Regions from separate parts of the Peribacillus sp. V2I11 genome, predicted to be linked through region 2. Evidence: riboswitches for the same ligand, from Rfam matches in the RefSeq annotation. Region 2 holds a riboswitch; each other region holds the start of a gene.
The links. Region 2 has a riboswitch for preQ1 ahead of QFZ73_RS08820 (QueT transporter family protein). Riboswitches for the same ligand answer to the same signal wherever they lie in the genome.

Region 1 (4,921 bases), 1.8 Mb from region 2:
TTTTATTAGCAACTCTTGATAATAACGATAACGTAAAGGTCTTTTTCTACAAATAAATTCTTAAGAACACTTCCATAATCACTTTTGCAGCCAAAATAAAACCCCCTCAAGTATATAGTGTAAAGCTTACATATGAATGTAGGCTCCTTACACGTTCAACTTTAAGGGGATCATATGATAACCGGCGGTCTTCTTCAAGAAAACTCGCTTATTACTCCGACCAATTCAGTGTATTTAAGAACTTATACACATCCTCATACACCTGCTCACGTTCCTTACCCAAAGTGATAATATGACCGGATTTTTCATACCAGATCAAGTGTTTATGCTGCGTATCAACTTCATTGTAAATCGCTGAAGCACTCTCCGTATAGTCGGGATCATCCAAGCGCCCTTGTAAAACAAGAGTTGGTGATGTGATTAAATCTAAATTTTCACCTGTCTCATTTATCATATTCAACACATCTTTTAGTTGAGGCATAGGCTCTTCTTCCAGCAGCTTCACTTCTGCAGCAATTTGGTCTGCATCTTTGCCCTCAAACTTCTTATAAGCCTGTGCATAATTGAGCAAGCGGTTCTTTTGTCGATCGATACTTTTTCCTTGCGTCGGAGCGCACATTGAAACTACCCCTGTTACAGGCAATTCAATTCCCACTTTTAACGAGAAAACTCCTCCTAAAGAAATTCCTACAACTGCAATTTCCTCATAGCCTTCTTCTTTAAGGAATTTATAGCCATTAACTACATCTTCCCACCATTCCTTTGGACCCGTTTTAACAAGTTCCTCGGCTGATACTCCGTGCCCACTATAAAGAGGTCCGTGGCAAGTATAGTCGAGATCATTCAAGTATTTTCCTAACTTCTTCATATCTCCTGTACTTCCGGTAAACCCGTGAAGTAAAAGAACAGCTCTTTTTCCACCTCTGTATGTGAATGACTCAGGTGCTTTCACTTTCATCTATCTAGGACCTTCTTTCTCTGCTCTTGTTAATAAATAGAATCTATATGATTTTCGAAAAAAAATCAATTAATACCCCTTGAGTAGGGATTCTTCTATCCTATTCCGTATTCTCATTAAAACAATTAAATCATGTATATAGTATCGTTACCACACTCTTCACAACTCATCCGTTCCGAAGCACATTTTACTATGATTAAATTTATTTAGCAATCGTCATTTAACCATTTTTTTAAAGAAAAGTAAAATGCACCTTGTGATACGATGTACAACGTATTACACTTTAAAAATGAAAAGGAGGAGAATCTATTTGGATAAAGAACTAATGAAGGGAAGCATTGACCTCCTTTTGCTTTCACTTCTTTCACAAAAAAAGCTATACGGCTATGAAATCACGAAGATCTTGAAGGAAATGAGCTTGGGCAAATATCAAATAAGTGAAGGCACCCTTTACTCCGCCCTGAAACGGTTAGAAAAAAAAGAATTCATAAAAGGCCATTGGAAAGAGTCAGAATCAGGCCGCAGGAAATATTATCATGTCACCGAAAATGGACAAACCGAACTTGACCGGAAACGAGAATGCTTTTTCTTCCTGGAAAAATTAGTACGGAAAAGCGCAGAGCAATTCTAAACAAAATAAAAAGCTTCCTGCACCCATTATTGGAACGGCGCAGGAAGCTTTTTTTTGCTATTTACCCGTTAGTTTGGGCTGTACTCATGAATTTGCGCTGTTTACTCGTGAGTTCTGCTGTTTTACTCGTGAGTTTGCGCTGTTTACTCGTGAGTTTGCGCTGTTTACTCGTGAGTTTGCGCTGTTTACTCGTGAGGTTCTGCTGTTTTACTCGTGAGTTTGCGCTGTTTACTCGTGAGTTTGCGCTGTTTACTCGTGATTTCGTCCTGCACCATGAATTCGAACTGTTTACTCGTGAGTTTCGCACTTTTACTCGTGAGTTTGAGCTATTTACTCGTGAGTATTACTGTTTTACTCGTGAATTCATACTGGACTATGATTCAGCACGTTTACTGGTGCCTTACTTCTATCACGCAAAAAAAGGACCTAATTTGGTCCTTTTTTGTCTATTCCTTTATGCTTGCGATAATTGGCGCAGGAGAGCTTCATACATTCCCCTTGAACATGCGGGCCATATTTTTCACGAAAGGCCTCGAGGCAATAGCATTTATCTTCTTCTTTTTTTGTTCCATCCATCGAGTGCATCCCTCCTAGCATTTAACTGGAGACTACACGCTTCTCCAGTTCTATGTTGATTCGTCCCAACAGTACGGCACCGATTGTCTGAATGATAGTTTTAACGATGATTTGGCCGATAACCGCAGCGGGTACAGCTTCCCACGGTAATATATTGGCACCCAGTGGACTTAGGCCAATCACGACAAATATCACCGAATCGAAAAATCCTCCAACGATCCCGCTGTAAAACACCCTCCAACTCATCGGAAGTTTTAAACGGGTATAAATTTCCGTATCCGCTGTTTCTGCGACCACGAACGATAAGGCGGAAGCAAATACGATCAGTAAGGTATCCCCTAATAAAAATGATACACACGCAGATAAAATAAGTGCAGTGACGATACATATATAGGTCTTCGCGCGGCCAAATTTATTCTGGACCAGATCCCGAAAGATGAAGGTTCCCCCAATGAGCAATGTACCCATCGGAATGATGAACATGCCAAAATGTAATGGCGCAAAAGCTGCTGTAACCACATTCGCCGTGATGATGGATACTAAATACAATAAAATCCTTAACATTTCATAATTCTCCTTATACAGAAAAAACAGCACCCTAAGAAAGAGCACTGTTCTCCTTAGTTTTTTTGAGAGGGTAGCTAGAACCTCTTCCGCCCAGCGGATTATCATTTTCCTTATTTATCGTAGCTTGAAAGCGATTGGAAATCAAGAAGTTTCAATACGCCCGATTTTAGTCACTGGGAATGGTGCGAATCCGCGGATATCGTTTAGTATTAGCAATACACTTCAAATCTTCTTCAATGCAAAGACTCTGCCGATTTTTGTCGCAGAAAACTACTTGACCGGCTGTATATGAAAAGCAGACAATCATTGATAGAATAATGTTACGATCTTGATATGAGGATAAAAGCGAGGAGGAAAAGAATGATGAAAAAAACAGCGTTTGTCTATCCTATTTATATCGCAACCACACCAGAGAAGCTTTGGGAAGCCCTGACGAGCGGTGAAGTCACGAAGAAATATCACTTTGGGTGCCAAGCCCAGTCTGACTGGCAAGTAGGCTCAAGTGTTAAATATTTGCTGGAAGATGGGCGTATTACTGATTCTGGTAATGTACTTAAGTGTGAGCCGCTGCGCCTGCTCTCGTTCACATGGAACATGGCAGGAGACGAAACACCTCGCGAGCATCCTACTCGGGTCACTTTTGTCCTGCAGCAAATGGATGGTTCCACAGTGAAGTTAACGCTAAAGCATGAGGAGCTTTTGGAGACAGATTTCGAATATGATGACAATACCTTTGAAGGCTTGAATAATGGATGGCCAGCCATTCTGAGTAACCTGAAGAGCTTGCTTGAAACTGGACGGACCCTGCCGCCAATATCAGTAGATTGGGATAGTGGAAAACAATAAAAACAAATCGAAAGCGAGTTGATTTAGTAATGGATACTCAAATAACTACGAAATTTAAGATAATCAAGTCAGCTAATGAAGTGTTTGAAGCCATAGTGAATCCTGAAAAAATCGGGAATTTCTGGTTCTCATCGAGTTCGGAAAGATGGGAACAAGGCCGGACGCCTACATTGAGATACAACGAATACGATGCTGAAGTGGTTATTAATGTATTGGAAGTCGAGGAAAATAGGAAAATCGTGTTTGCGTGGGGCGGAAATGATCAAGAAACAGTTGTTACCATTACACTAAAAGAGTTGGATAATACGAGTACAATCATTGAAGTAAACGAATCAGGTTTGAGTGAAGATGACCCTGAAATAATAAACAAAATGATCGGACAAAAGGAAGGTTGGGTTTATACATTAACCTGTTTAAAGGGTTATTTAGAAAATGGCATTAATACTTTGAGAGCATCATTAGTTTTTTAATTATTAAAGGGTGCTGGTTCAGATGTATAAGGCATCCGTTAATCAAGCTCCTTCCTAGATGTCGATTGTTTAATTCAACTATTTTTTTACGGGAGGAGACTTAGATGTTTCCGAGAAAAAACTCAAGGATGAATAACACCCTTGAGTTTTTGACTTTCGTATGGTTTAACACGAAATTCAATCGGAAATCACTTTTAGATACATGCCCTTTGAAGCTTTTTTATAGGCTTCAATTCCCATTTTCTTGACTTTTTCTGATAAACTGGATGCTCTTACTAATTGGGTTCCTAGAATTACGGACGGATCTATCAGGCGCATTTTATTTTTCCGATGTATATCGTATTCCACTTGATCTTCTTTCACCTTTACGTTACCATGGATTCGTTTTAACAGGCTTTGCACTTCATGGTCTTCAGTCAAGCTTAACAAGGACATGACTTCTTCATCTGTACCGAGTAAGTCATCAAGGCTGATCAGTTTTTTAGCTAAAGCCAATTTTAAGGTCTTTGCCAAGATATCATAGCCATATATATTAAGTGGGTTCATGAAAAAATCAATAACTTCGCTGTAATACGTTTTCACAAACCATTCCGCCGATTCAATATTATCCAGATACATCCTTCCATTTATTATGATTACATGTTCTAGAAATTCTTTAATGGCTTCGATTGTGATATGTCCATATTGATACATATCCCGGAGAGTATAATCTACCCGATCGGCACATAACTCAGGTGCTGGCTGTTCAAGCAATTCCCATTTTGATTGAAAAATTACTTTACAATCATATCCATATTCCTTCAGTATAAATGGGATTTCGGATTCCGTAATGACTTGATCATATATCTTTTCATGATAATCTTCATCCTTACA
Region 2 (4,921 bases):
CAATCCAAATGTGATCGGCGGATGCCTCCATTGAATTCTTAAGCATGTTTATGAATACTTGTTTTAATTGGTTTCCCTCACATAATAGAAGCGGTATTTCGTTTTTAACAGATATTGATATTTGGGTGGGGTACGAGTCCGCCTCTGGTTTCAACAAGGTTTTGACATCATTCATCAGGTCGATGATTTGATGTTTGCTGAATGGAAGTTCCTGTGGTTTTGCTAGAACGAGTAACTCGCTTACAATAAGATTGATCCGGTCCAATTCACTTAACATGATCGTGTAGTATTGTTCATAGGGATGGTCGCTCTTTTTAAGCAGTTGGACGAAACCTTTTAAAGAGGTCAGCGGGTTTCGTACCTCGTGGGCTACACTTGCGGCAAGTTCGCCGACTATTGACAATTTTTCGGTTCTTCTTAAGCGTGCTTCGGTTTCTCGAATTTGAGTGACTTCTTTAGCATAAGTTATGATTCCGACCAAATCCTCGCCAACCATCATCGGGACAAACGTACAAGAAAGTAAGATGGTCTTCCCGTACTTCGTCAGGAATTCTATATCTTTCCCTTTTTTGATCCCCTTTTGGTTTTCTATGACATATTGGCAAGATGTACGGATCAATTCCACGTCTTCTGCTGAAAAGTTGAAATTAATGAATGAAGCGCCATGTATTTCTTTCTGTTGAAAGCCTGTTACTGTTTCAAACCTTGGATTTACGGTCGTGATCATTCCGTTTAAATCAAGCATCAGCATCGGATAAGGGTTGTGTTCAAACAATGATTTATAGCGTTGTTCACTATCGAATAATTGATTCTCCGCGACAACCCTTTCAGAAATATCCCTGCCAATGACGACTAAGCCTTTTCGTGAACCATCCTCATTGAACAGGGGAACTTTAATCGTATCAAAGGTCTTGTGATTGCCATCAGGAAGAGGGACGATTTCTTCACACCTTGTGATTTCCCCTTTTACCCACGTTTCTTCATCGGAAACTTCACAGTAGATCAACGACTCTTTATAAAATTCGGAGTATTTTGCGAGCTCACTGTCTCTTTTTCCCTTATAATCTACATGCTCCAATTGAAATAATTGCAGCCCGAAGGTATTGGATTCAAGCCATCGGCCGTCACCATCCTTGAAGTTAACGAAATCGACCATTGAATTGATGAGAGTACGCCGACGTTGTTCCGCTTCTTTTAATTGTTTGAATTCTTCCCTTTTAGCTAAATAAAGATATAAGATCAAGCCTATTGATAAAAGGAAAACAAAGCCTTCCGCTCTTTGAAGTTGAATGAAGACCTCTTTGTTATGGATATTTGTAGTTAAAAAATAGTCGAACACGACTAATGTAAGAATCCCGGAAAGGATATATATTGCTAAGATGGAGCGTTTGGACATGGAGATTCTCCCTGATTTTAAGACATTTCAAAGGTAAAATTACATACACATTTTAACAAACTATCGGAAAAAAATATATGCAGAATCCTAAATAAAAAAACAGGTGCCAATGAGGTCACCTGTTTTTTCTGAAGAAGGTTAGTTTCTTCTTCTTTTTTGCACGCTTATAGATAATGAAGAATAGTAAGGAGAGGAGTGCGAGAGCAGCTAGCGTATATTGGTTCATTTCAACAGATAGCAATCCATAGGGAATCAGCGATAGGAAGAAAAAGTATATAAGGTTGCCAAGTGCCGTCGCTAATAAAAAATCCTTGAAAGTGACGGTGCTGACTCCAGCTGCCAAGTTAATTAAGCTTGTTGGGATAAGCGGGAAAATCCTGCCTGTAAAAACGTACATGAAGCCATGCTCCACAACAGCATCTTTCCATTTTTCTCCAATTTTCTTTAAGAGAAGCTCCTGAAACCAGTTTCTTGCTGCATAAAAAATGAATCCTGAGGCAACAACACTTGTAAACCAACTCCAAAGATAGCCATATATGAATCCGAATATCGTGACATTGATAATCAGGAGTAAAATTAAGGGGATGATTGTAAAAGAATTTTGTACAAACATCAATACGAATGTCACAATAAATGTAAGCAAAAGGTTTTCCTTCAATATGCCAATGACAGAATCCAGATCACTTTTCCAAACCAAAGTGAACAACTCTGCATTAGAGTACATAAATATTGCGATTACCAGTAGACCAATTATGGTCAGGACTTTTTTCAAAGGGTCACCACCATTCTTACTAATAGTTTATCATTTTCGAGTTCATTGGTGAAAAAAAAGAGCTGCCGCATCATGCAGACAGCTCTTTTCCATTATAGTGGGTTAACGACCCGAAGATTCCTTTAAAGCCACTTTTCAAACTGAATTCTTTTGTTCATTCCATAAACGATTGGGGCACCAATCAGGAGGACAACGAACTCACCGACAGCCGTAGTCATCCAGCTTAGCCAGAATGGCAAGCCAAAGGCAAGGTTCAGTTCAATTGCAATTAAAAACATTGTGAACGTGAAAAAGATAATCGTGGCAATCATCCGTCCTTTAATGCTTTTTATGAACCGTGAAACAAAAATGACGAGCAATAAGGCGAGCAGAGATTGCCCAACCCCAAAAATCAAATCATATGGAACCATCGGAGAAAAGAGCAGATTCGATATGAAGACTCCGCCGACGATACCGTAGATATACTTTTTATTGAATACAATCAGATGATTCAACATTTCCGGTACACGAAATTGGAACATCTCAAAAGCTATTGGTTTAAACACCAATGAGACCGCCACATATAAGGCAGCCAATAACCCGTTTATCACGAGTGTACGAACATTCATTTTACTCTCTCCCTAGTTTTTTATCGTGGGATGGTTACGAACCACGTTTAGGCGTTTATCCGAAGATTAATGGTATCCCATGTAAGCTTGTTTCGTCAATTTGTAAAGAATGGTTTTAATTTATAAGTTTCCAAGCAGGAGAAGTAGCCCAATAGGATTTTGATTTATTGCAATGAAGGATGATATTATTTCAATATGTACTTCAAAGGAGTGAATATAAAATGTCGATCGAGAGTGTCAAAAGCCATCTTAAACAATGGAATCGGGAAGGCGATGTAATGGAGTTCGATACATCGAGTGCTACGGTGATTGAAGCAGCAGAAACCATCGGTGTTATCCCGGCGCGGATTGCTAAGACTCTTTCCTTTAAGGGGGAAGGTGATCATGCAATTTTGGTTGTTGCCGCTGGGGACGCGAAAGTGGATAATAAGAAATTTCGTCAGACGTTCGGTTTCAAGGCACGAATGCTGTCACCTGAAGAAGTGCTTGAGCAGACCGGCCATGCAATCGGTGGAGTTTGTCCGTTTGGGCTGGCAAACGATTTAGCTGTTTTTCTTGATGTATCGATGAAGCGCTTTGAGTCATTGTTCCCGGCATGCGGCAGTTCGAACTCTGCAATAGAACTTAGACTCGCTGAATTATTTGAATATTCAGGTGCGAAGGATTGGGCGGATGTTTGTAAGGGATGGGAAGAAAAGGGGAATGGGGAAACGGCGGTAGGCAATGCAGTTGATGGATTTTGATTAATTAATGGTGCCAAAAAGATTCACAGAATGGGATTAAGTCCACTAGGGTGGACTTTATTTGTGAGGACCGCATGTATTTTATCGGTCTATGATTAAAGCGGAAAATGGGCAGAAAGTGTTCCTGAGCGGAGGTTGAAAGATGTTTAATGGAAGCAATACAAAAAGCAATAGCAGCTATCTTAGTCTTAAAACTCTCTATGAAGAAAATATAACGGTTAAGAGCATTGCCCAGGAGCTTGAGTTTTGCCATAAAAACGATCTGGCGCTGGATATCCAGAAAGCATTGGAAAAAAAGAATTTTGATATATTGGCCGTGCAAGATCAAGGGGAAATCATCGGGTATATCGAAAGGGATGAACTAGGTGAAGGGATTATATCAGAATATTTGAGAAACTTTTCACCAAGGGAAATGGTTTCGGATTCAACCCCTTTGATCCAGCTTCTCCATATTTTCAAGAATAAAACAAGGGTGTTCGTATTAGAGAATAATTCAATTAAAAAGTTGATTACCCATGCCGACCTTCAAAAGCCTCCGATCAGGATGCTGATATTCGGATATATTACCTTATTGGAAATGAGGATGAGCGATATCATCCTGGATAGATTCGGCGATGGCAGCTGGTATCCAATGATCAGCGAAGACCGTTTAGAAAAGGCAACCGAATTATATAAGAAGAGAATCGATAAAAATGAGGATATCAATATAATAGAGTGCCTGCAAATCAGTGATAAATTCGATATCATACATAAAGATAAAGAATTGAGGTGCTTCTTCCAAATCCCTTCGAAAAGTAAAGGGAAGAAGGATGCGAACGCCATCCGGAAATTACGGGATAAGATTTCCCATGCTAATGAACTGGGTCTTGACATGTCATGGATGGAAATCATCGAGGTTGTCGAGTCCTGTGGCCGACTGCTCGAAATCTCTGAATCCTATCAGTATGAAAAATAAAGGATCCGGCTAATCATGCTGGCTCTTTTTAGCGCATCCAGACAGAAAAAAACTGCCCATATCAGGCAGTCTCCCCGAAAAATCAAAACTCCGGCAGTTGATCCAGGTTATTTTCCTTTATCCCATCGGGTTCACTCCGCAAGATGTCACGTCCATATTTATGAAAGACGTCAACATTGGCCAGGTTGCCCGCTTTTGCTTCCGAAAGGGCTGTGGGGTAGTCGAGTTCGCGGCCGGAGTTCGTCTTGATGGCGATAATATTGTCCTCTTCATTTTTCCTTACGGCGATGATTTCTTCTTTTCCTGCTGAATCAGGTTGGTTTGCTTGCGGTGTTCCCTGCTGTTTATATGATTCATAGGCTTTTTCAAATTGGTCCATGTTTTTAGACACCTCCTATATATAGGGTGAGCTATTTTTTCTGCAATATACAAACCGGATTTCGTCCA
Region 3 (4,921 bases), 1.8 Mb from region 2:
TTTTATACATTTGTCATTCAATGTGAGATATTGCATCTATCGACTCAGTTAGTTGAACTCTTTTGAATATGGACAAAGATGAGTAAAAGAACACATCTCTTTTTTTTAGTATTTTCCTCGGAATACCCATGGGTCTATAATTGATCTTTTACCTGAAACATGAAATAAACTAAAGTTAACCCATTTTTTTAAAAAATACCTAGTTTCTTCTATAGATATACTGTTTATAGAAGAAAGAAAAATAAAAAAAGCTCAGAAGTATATCTGAGCTTTCGGCTGATATATTGTAAATGAATGGAATGGTCACGAATATCCGTTCATCATGGAGATTTAACGTATGTGGGTCTTGAGCTACAGCATTCGTAGCTGATTATGGAAGGAATCAGGTTAACTGGATTTCTTTCTGTCAGAAATCTCAAGGGTGGAGTCCTTTTTACCGCCTTCAATCACATAAAGTCTAGGAGCAAATCTCCTTTTTCCTTGATTGTCAGGATTCATCTTCATATAATTTTCGTATTCTTTGCGAAAGAATTCTTTGGTTTCCCGTTTCAATGCTTTTCTCTCGTTAAAATCTGCGATGAATTTGAAAAAACGTTTCATATGAATTCCTCCTTATGGGGTTAAAAGGTCTTAGTTTAATAGTAACATATCATCAGTGAAATTTAACCTTTTTTTACAAATTTGGAGTGGAAATCGTGTTTTTGTGTGAATAAAGTTGTGAACAGTTTGATTCGAGAGTAAGCATGCAATGGATCCTTGCTGAGTATAAGTGACCGTGCATGGTGTTGAAAGGGAATGTCGGGATTTGCAGAAAGCGGGTATTGGAAGCAATGATTATTTCAGTTAAAATATTCCTTATATTCATTATACACTAAATATTCTGAAAATAAAGGAAAATATTCACTTCCAGCGCTTTTAATAGATTTGCTTTTTAATGGTTTATTATTGTATATAGTTATTTATTCCCCGAATATACGAAAATGAAACAACCCATATAATGGGAGGAGCAATTTCCCGCATTCATGTGACGGGAAATTGCTAGTGTCATAATTGGAGTTTCTTAACTTGTTCAGTCAGCAGCTCTGCCGAGGATGCAAGTTCACTGGCATGATTCGTGATTTCATCCATTGAAGAGCTGGATTGCTGAGCGGAGGCGGAGACTTGTTCGATTCCTGACGCGCACCCTTCAGAAATGGCTGCGATCGATAGCTTGATTGATTTTTTTACTATTTGTGGAGATATAGTTTAATTCGTGTGTAATATGCTGTATTTTCATTTTCCATATTTCCGACAGAGTGATTGATTGTTTCAAAGGTTCGGCCTGTGAGTGTGATCTGTTTCGTGCATTCATCCACTTGTGTATAACCATCTTCCAGATAGTGGACGACGTTTTTGGACCTGTTTGAATGGCGGAGACAATATTGGTGATATCCCCAATGGAGTGTGTGACCTCTTCAGCGAGTTTCCGCAGCTCATCGGCCCCCCTTTGCCATGTTCACCAGCACGAGCGGCTTCTATGGCTGCATTCAGCGCCAATAGATTGGTTTGATTGGATATTATCCTTGATGACCTGCACAAGCTGCGAAATTTGCTGTGATTGAGAATCGAGCCCTTTCACTTGCTCTACGGCATTTTTGACAATCCCATCAATACTTTGCATCTGTTGGACCGAATTGCGCATTAAAGTGGTGCCCTCCTTGGTTAAGGAAAGGACTTCGGTTGAACTTTTAGCTACATCCGCTCCTTCTAGGTGGGCCAGCTCGATCCTGCCGGTGAAATCATCCATCATGCGAACCATTTCATATTCCCGGTCGGCTTGTGACTCCGAACCTTCCCGAAGTTCATACATCGTAGTCCCTATTTGTTTGCTGCCCTGCTGCACTTCATTTGCTGATTGAGTCAGATCCTCGCTTTGATTGAAAACGGATTGAGATGCAACGAGCATTTTTTCGATCGTATCAGGAAGGTTTTTCTGCATTTGGTTGGCTGACACCGTTAATTCGCCCATTTCATCATATGACTTTTTCTCCAAGGGCCCATGATTCAGCTCTCCGTCAGCCGCCATTTTCATCCTGTCCCTAATTTTAAGGAGGGGGGTGGTAATGAGGCTGGCAGTAACAAACGCCAGCACAAGGCCGATAAGGACTGCCGCAATGGATATGATGATACTTGTCGTCTTAACCGATTTCCCGCGTGCGACGACGGTTTTACCTGAAGCGACAATCAATTCCTCACGTTCCGAAGCAAGCTCCTTGAAACCCTCCATCACTTCATTGCTAATTGGCGCCACTTCATTTTTGAGTATCTCTTTAGCGCTTTCTTCATTTCCATTTTCATATTGTGTAAATACCCGGTCTACAATCATCGTCCTCCAATCCACGCTTTTCTCGATCAATTCCTTCGCTTTATCAGAATCGCTTATGGCCAGGAGATCCTCCTGGATGACCAGGCTTTCTTCGGTATATTGTAAGAACCTTTCTTTATAGCTATCGTCACCATATAGAATATAGGCTCTGGCGAATGCGGTTCTTTGTGCTAGGTTATATAGCAGCTTTTCGTCTTGGATAAGAAGCGGAAGTTCCTTTTCATATCCTGGGAATATACCAGTGACTTGTTGCTGCTATAAATGTTGAATGCTCCTAAGATGACGAATAAAGATATGATGAGTGAAAATGCCACCAATACCTTTGTTTTAATGCTTTTCAAATTAATGAACCCCTTTATCGATATTTTATTCACTCTTTTTATCGGTTAAAAATGGGATGTTTAAGCAATGAAAAGATAACCAAATTTTCCATCAGGCCTACTATTCACTAAGTATAAACATCTTGATTTCTTATCGTTTTCAAGTTACCATTGACTTGGAAAAATATAATATTCCGCGTTAAGGCGGAAGAGGTTCTAGCTACCCTCTCAAAAAAACTAAGGAGAAACAGTGCTCTATTCTTAGGGTGCTGTTTTTTTCCGTAAAAAGGAGTTTTATAGAAATGAAGAAGAAAGAAAAGGCAGTGGTTGTGTTTAGCGGAGGTCAGGACAGTACGACGTGCCTGTTTTGGGCATTGGAGAGATTTGAGGAAGTGGAAGCGGTGACGTTCGATTATAATCAGCGGCATAGCTTGGAAATCGAATGCGCTCAAAACATTGCCAAGGAATTGGGCGTGAACCATCATATCCTTGACATGTCGCTGCTGAACCAACTGGCACCGAATGCATTGACGAGAAGTGATATTGCCGTGGCGGACGGAGAAGAAGGGGAATTGCCGTCGACGTTCGTACCGGGGAGGAATTTGCTGTTCCTTTCGTTTGCCGGAGTGCTGGCGAGTCAGATAGGCGCTAAACATATTGTCACCGGTGTCTGTGAAACGGATTTCAGCGGATATCCTGACTGCCGCGATGTATTCATTAAATCGTTGAATGTGACCCTGAACTTGTCGATGGACCAGTCATTCGTGATTGATACGCCGCTAATGTGGCTTAATAAAGAGGAAACATGGGAGCTTGCGGATCAGCTTGGCGCATTTGACTTTGTCCGCGAAAAGACCCTGACTTGTTATAACGGAATCATCTCCGACGGCTGTGGAGATTGTCCGGCATGTAATCTCCGGAAAAAAGGACTGGATGACTATGTAAGCAGACGGAAGGTGCTTTCATGATGTACGGTTTTACTATAGTGGATAAACTCCAAAAAATAGATGAAGATATTCAGCGCAGCCAATTGAAGTATACAAACAAGAGGGTTCTCGTGAGTAAGGAATTCACCTTTGACGCGGCGCACCATCTGCATGACTATGAAGGAAAATGCAAGAACCTGCATGGCCACACGTATAAGGTCATTTTCGGATTGAGCGGGTATACAGATTCACGCGGGTTGATGATAGATTTTGGGGACATCAAGGATATATGGAAAAATGAAATTGAAATCCACCTGGATCATCGTTATTTGAATGAAACCCTGCCGCTCATGAATACAACAGCTGAAAATATGGTTGTCTGGATTTATGAAAAAATGGCCGAAGCCCTTTCATTAAAAGAATATGAGGGTGCTAGAGTCGAATTTGTTCGACTATACGAAACGCCGACAAGCTATGCCGAAGCCAGACGGGAGTGGATGGAAAGTGAGTAAACTCCCGGTTATGGAAATCTTCGGGCCGACCATCCAAGGAGAGGGAATGGTCATTGGTCAAAAAACCATGTTCGTTCGGACGGCTGGCTGCGATTATTCCTGTGCCTGGTGTGATTCCGCATTTACTTGGGATGGCACCGGTAAGGAAGATACCGTCCAGATGACTGCCGAAGAAATATGGGATGAGCTGAAGCGAATTGGGGGTTCCGGTTTTTCCTTCGTGACGATATCAGGCGGAAACCCGGCTCTGCTGAAAAACCTAAACGGCTTGATAGCGATCTTACATGAAAATAAAATGAAAATAGGTGTCGAAACACAAGGGAGCCGATGGCAGGATTGGTTTCTCGATATTGATGAACTGACTATTTCACCTAAACCGCCGAGCTCTGGAATGAACACGGACTTTACGGTGCTCGACCAAATCATCTCGAACCTTGCCAATCGAAATCCTGAAAACCATGTCTCATTGAAGATCGTCGTCTTTAACGACGAAGATTATCAATATGCCAAACATGTACATGGGCGTTACCCGGATATTCCTTTTTATCTGCAGGTCGGCAATGACGATAGCAGGACAGTGGATGATCGTCAATTGATCAGCGGTCTTTTGAAGAAGTACGAAGAGTTAATTGATAAAGTGATAGCAGATGATGAATTGAATGATGTGAAAGTGCTGCCCCAGCTGCATACCTATATATGGGGAAACAAGCGGGGCGTGTAAAGAAAAGAGAGCAGGAGGCAGTGTGATGCGTAATCACACTGCCTTTTACATGCGGAAAGCTTATTACAGCCTTTGAA

Region 1: linked by a shared signal. The riboswitch ahead of QFZ73_RS17970 (VUT family protein) and the one ahead of QFZ73_RS08820 (QueT transporter family protein) in region 2 are both predicted to bind preQ1.
Region 3: linked by a shared signal. The riboswitch ahead of queC (7-cyano-7-deazaguanine synthase QueC) and the one ahead of QFZ73_RS08820 (QueT transporter family protein) in region 2 are both predicted to bind preQ1.

The regions. Positions count from the first base shown of each region.
Region 1 is NZ_JAUSYW010000001.1:3,679,102-3,684,022, reverse strand. Features, by position in the region: gene QFZ73_RS17990 (DUF421 domain-containing protein) at 1-56, shown strand, start outside; gene QFZ73_RS17985 (alpha/beta hydrolase) at 212-958, opposite strand; gene QFZ73_RS17980 (PadR family transcriptional regulator) at 1,269-1,589, shown strand; gene QFZ73_RS17975 (hypothetical protein) at 2,016-2,165, opposite strand; gene QFZ73_RS17970 (VUT family protein) at 2,187-2,729, opposite strand; PreQ1 riboswitch class I at 2,780-2,822, opposite strand; gene QFZ73_RS17965 (SRPBCC family protein) at 3,096-3,578, shown strand; gene QFZ73_RS17960 (SRPBCC family protein) at 3,608-4,048, shown strand; gene QFZ73_RS17955 (HD domain-containing protein) at 4,226-4,921, opposite strand, start outside.
Region 2 is NZ_JAUSYW010000001.1:1,835,945-1,840,865, reverse strand. Features, by position in the region: gene QFZ73_RS08830 (PAS domain-containing sensor histidine kinase) at 1-1,396, opposite strand, end outside; gene QFZ73_RS08825 (TVP38/TMEM64 family protein) at 1,512-2,168, opposite strand; gene QFZ73_RS08820 (QueT transporter family protein) at 2,291-2,776, opposite strand; PreQ1 riboswitch class I at 2,783-2,827, opposite strand; gene QFZ73_RS08815 (YbaK/EbsC family protein) at 2,998-3,519, shown strand; gene QFZ73_RS08810 (hypothetical protein) at 3,662-4,474, shown strand; gene QFZ73_RS08805 (DUF3892 domain-containing protein) at 4,557-4,853, opposite strand.
Region 3 is NZ_JAUSYW010000001.1:3,672,370-3,677,290, forward strand. Features, by position in the region: gene QFZ73_RS17915 (hypothetical protein) at 388-600, opposite strand; gene QFZ73_RS28970 (methyl-accepting chemotaxis protein) at 1,348-1,578, opposite strand; gene QFZ73_RS17920 (methyl-accepting chemotaxis protein) at 1,496-2,395, opposite strand; PreQ1 riboswitch class I at 2,890-2,932, shown strand; gene queC (7-cyano-7-deazaguanine synthase QueC) at 2,988-3,653, shown strand; gene queD (6-carboxytetrahydropterin synthase QueD) at 3,653-4,123, shown strand; gene queE (7-carboxy-7-deazaguanine synthase QueE) at 4,116-4,844, shown strand; gene QFZ73_RS17940 (DUF4260 domain-containing protein) at 4,908-4,921, opposite strand, start outside.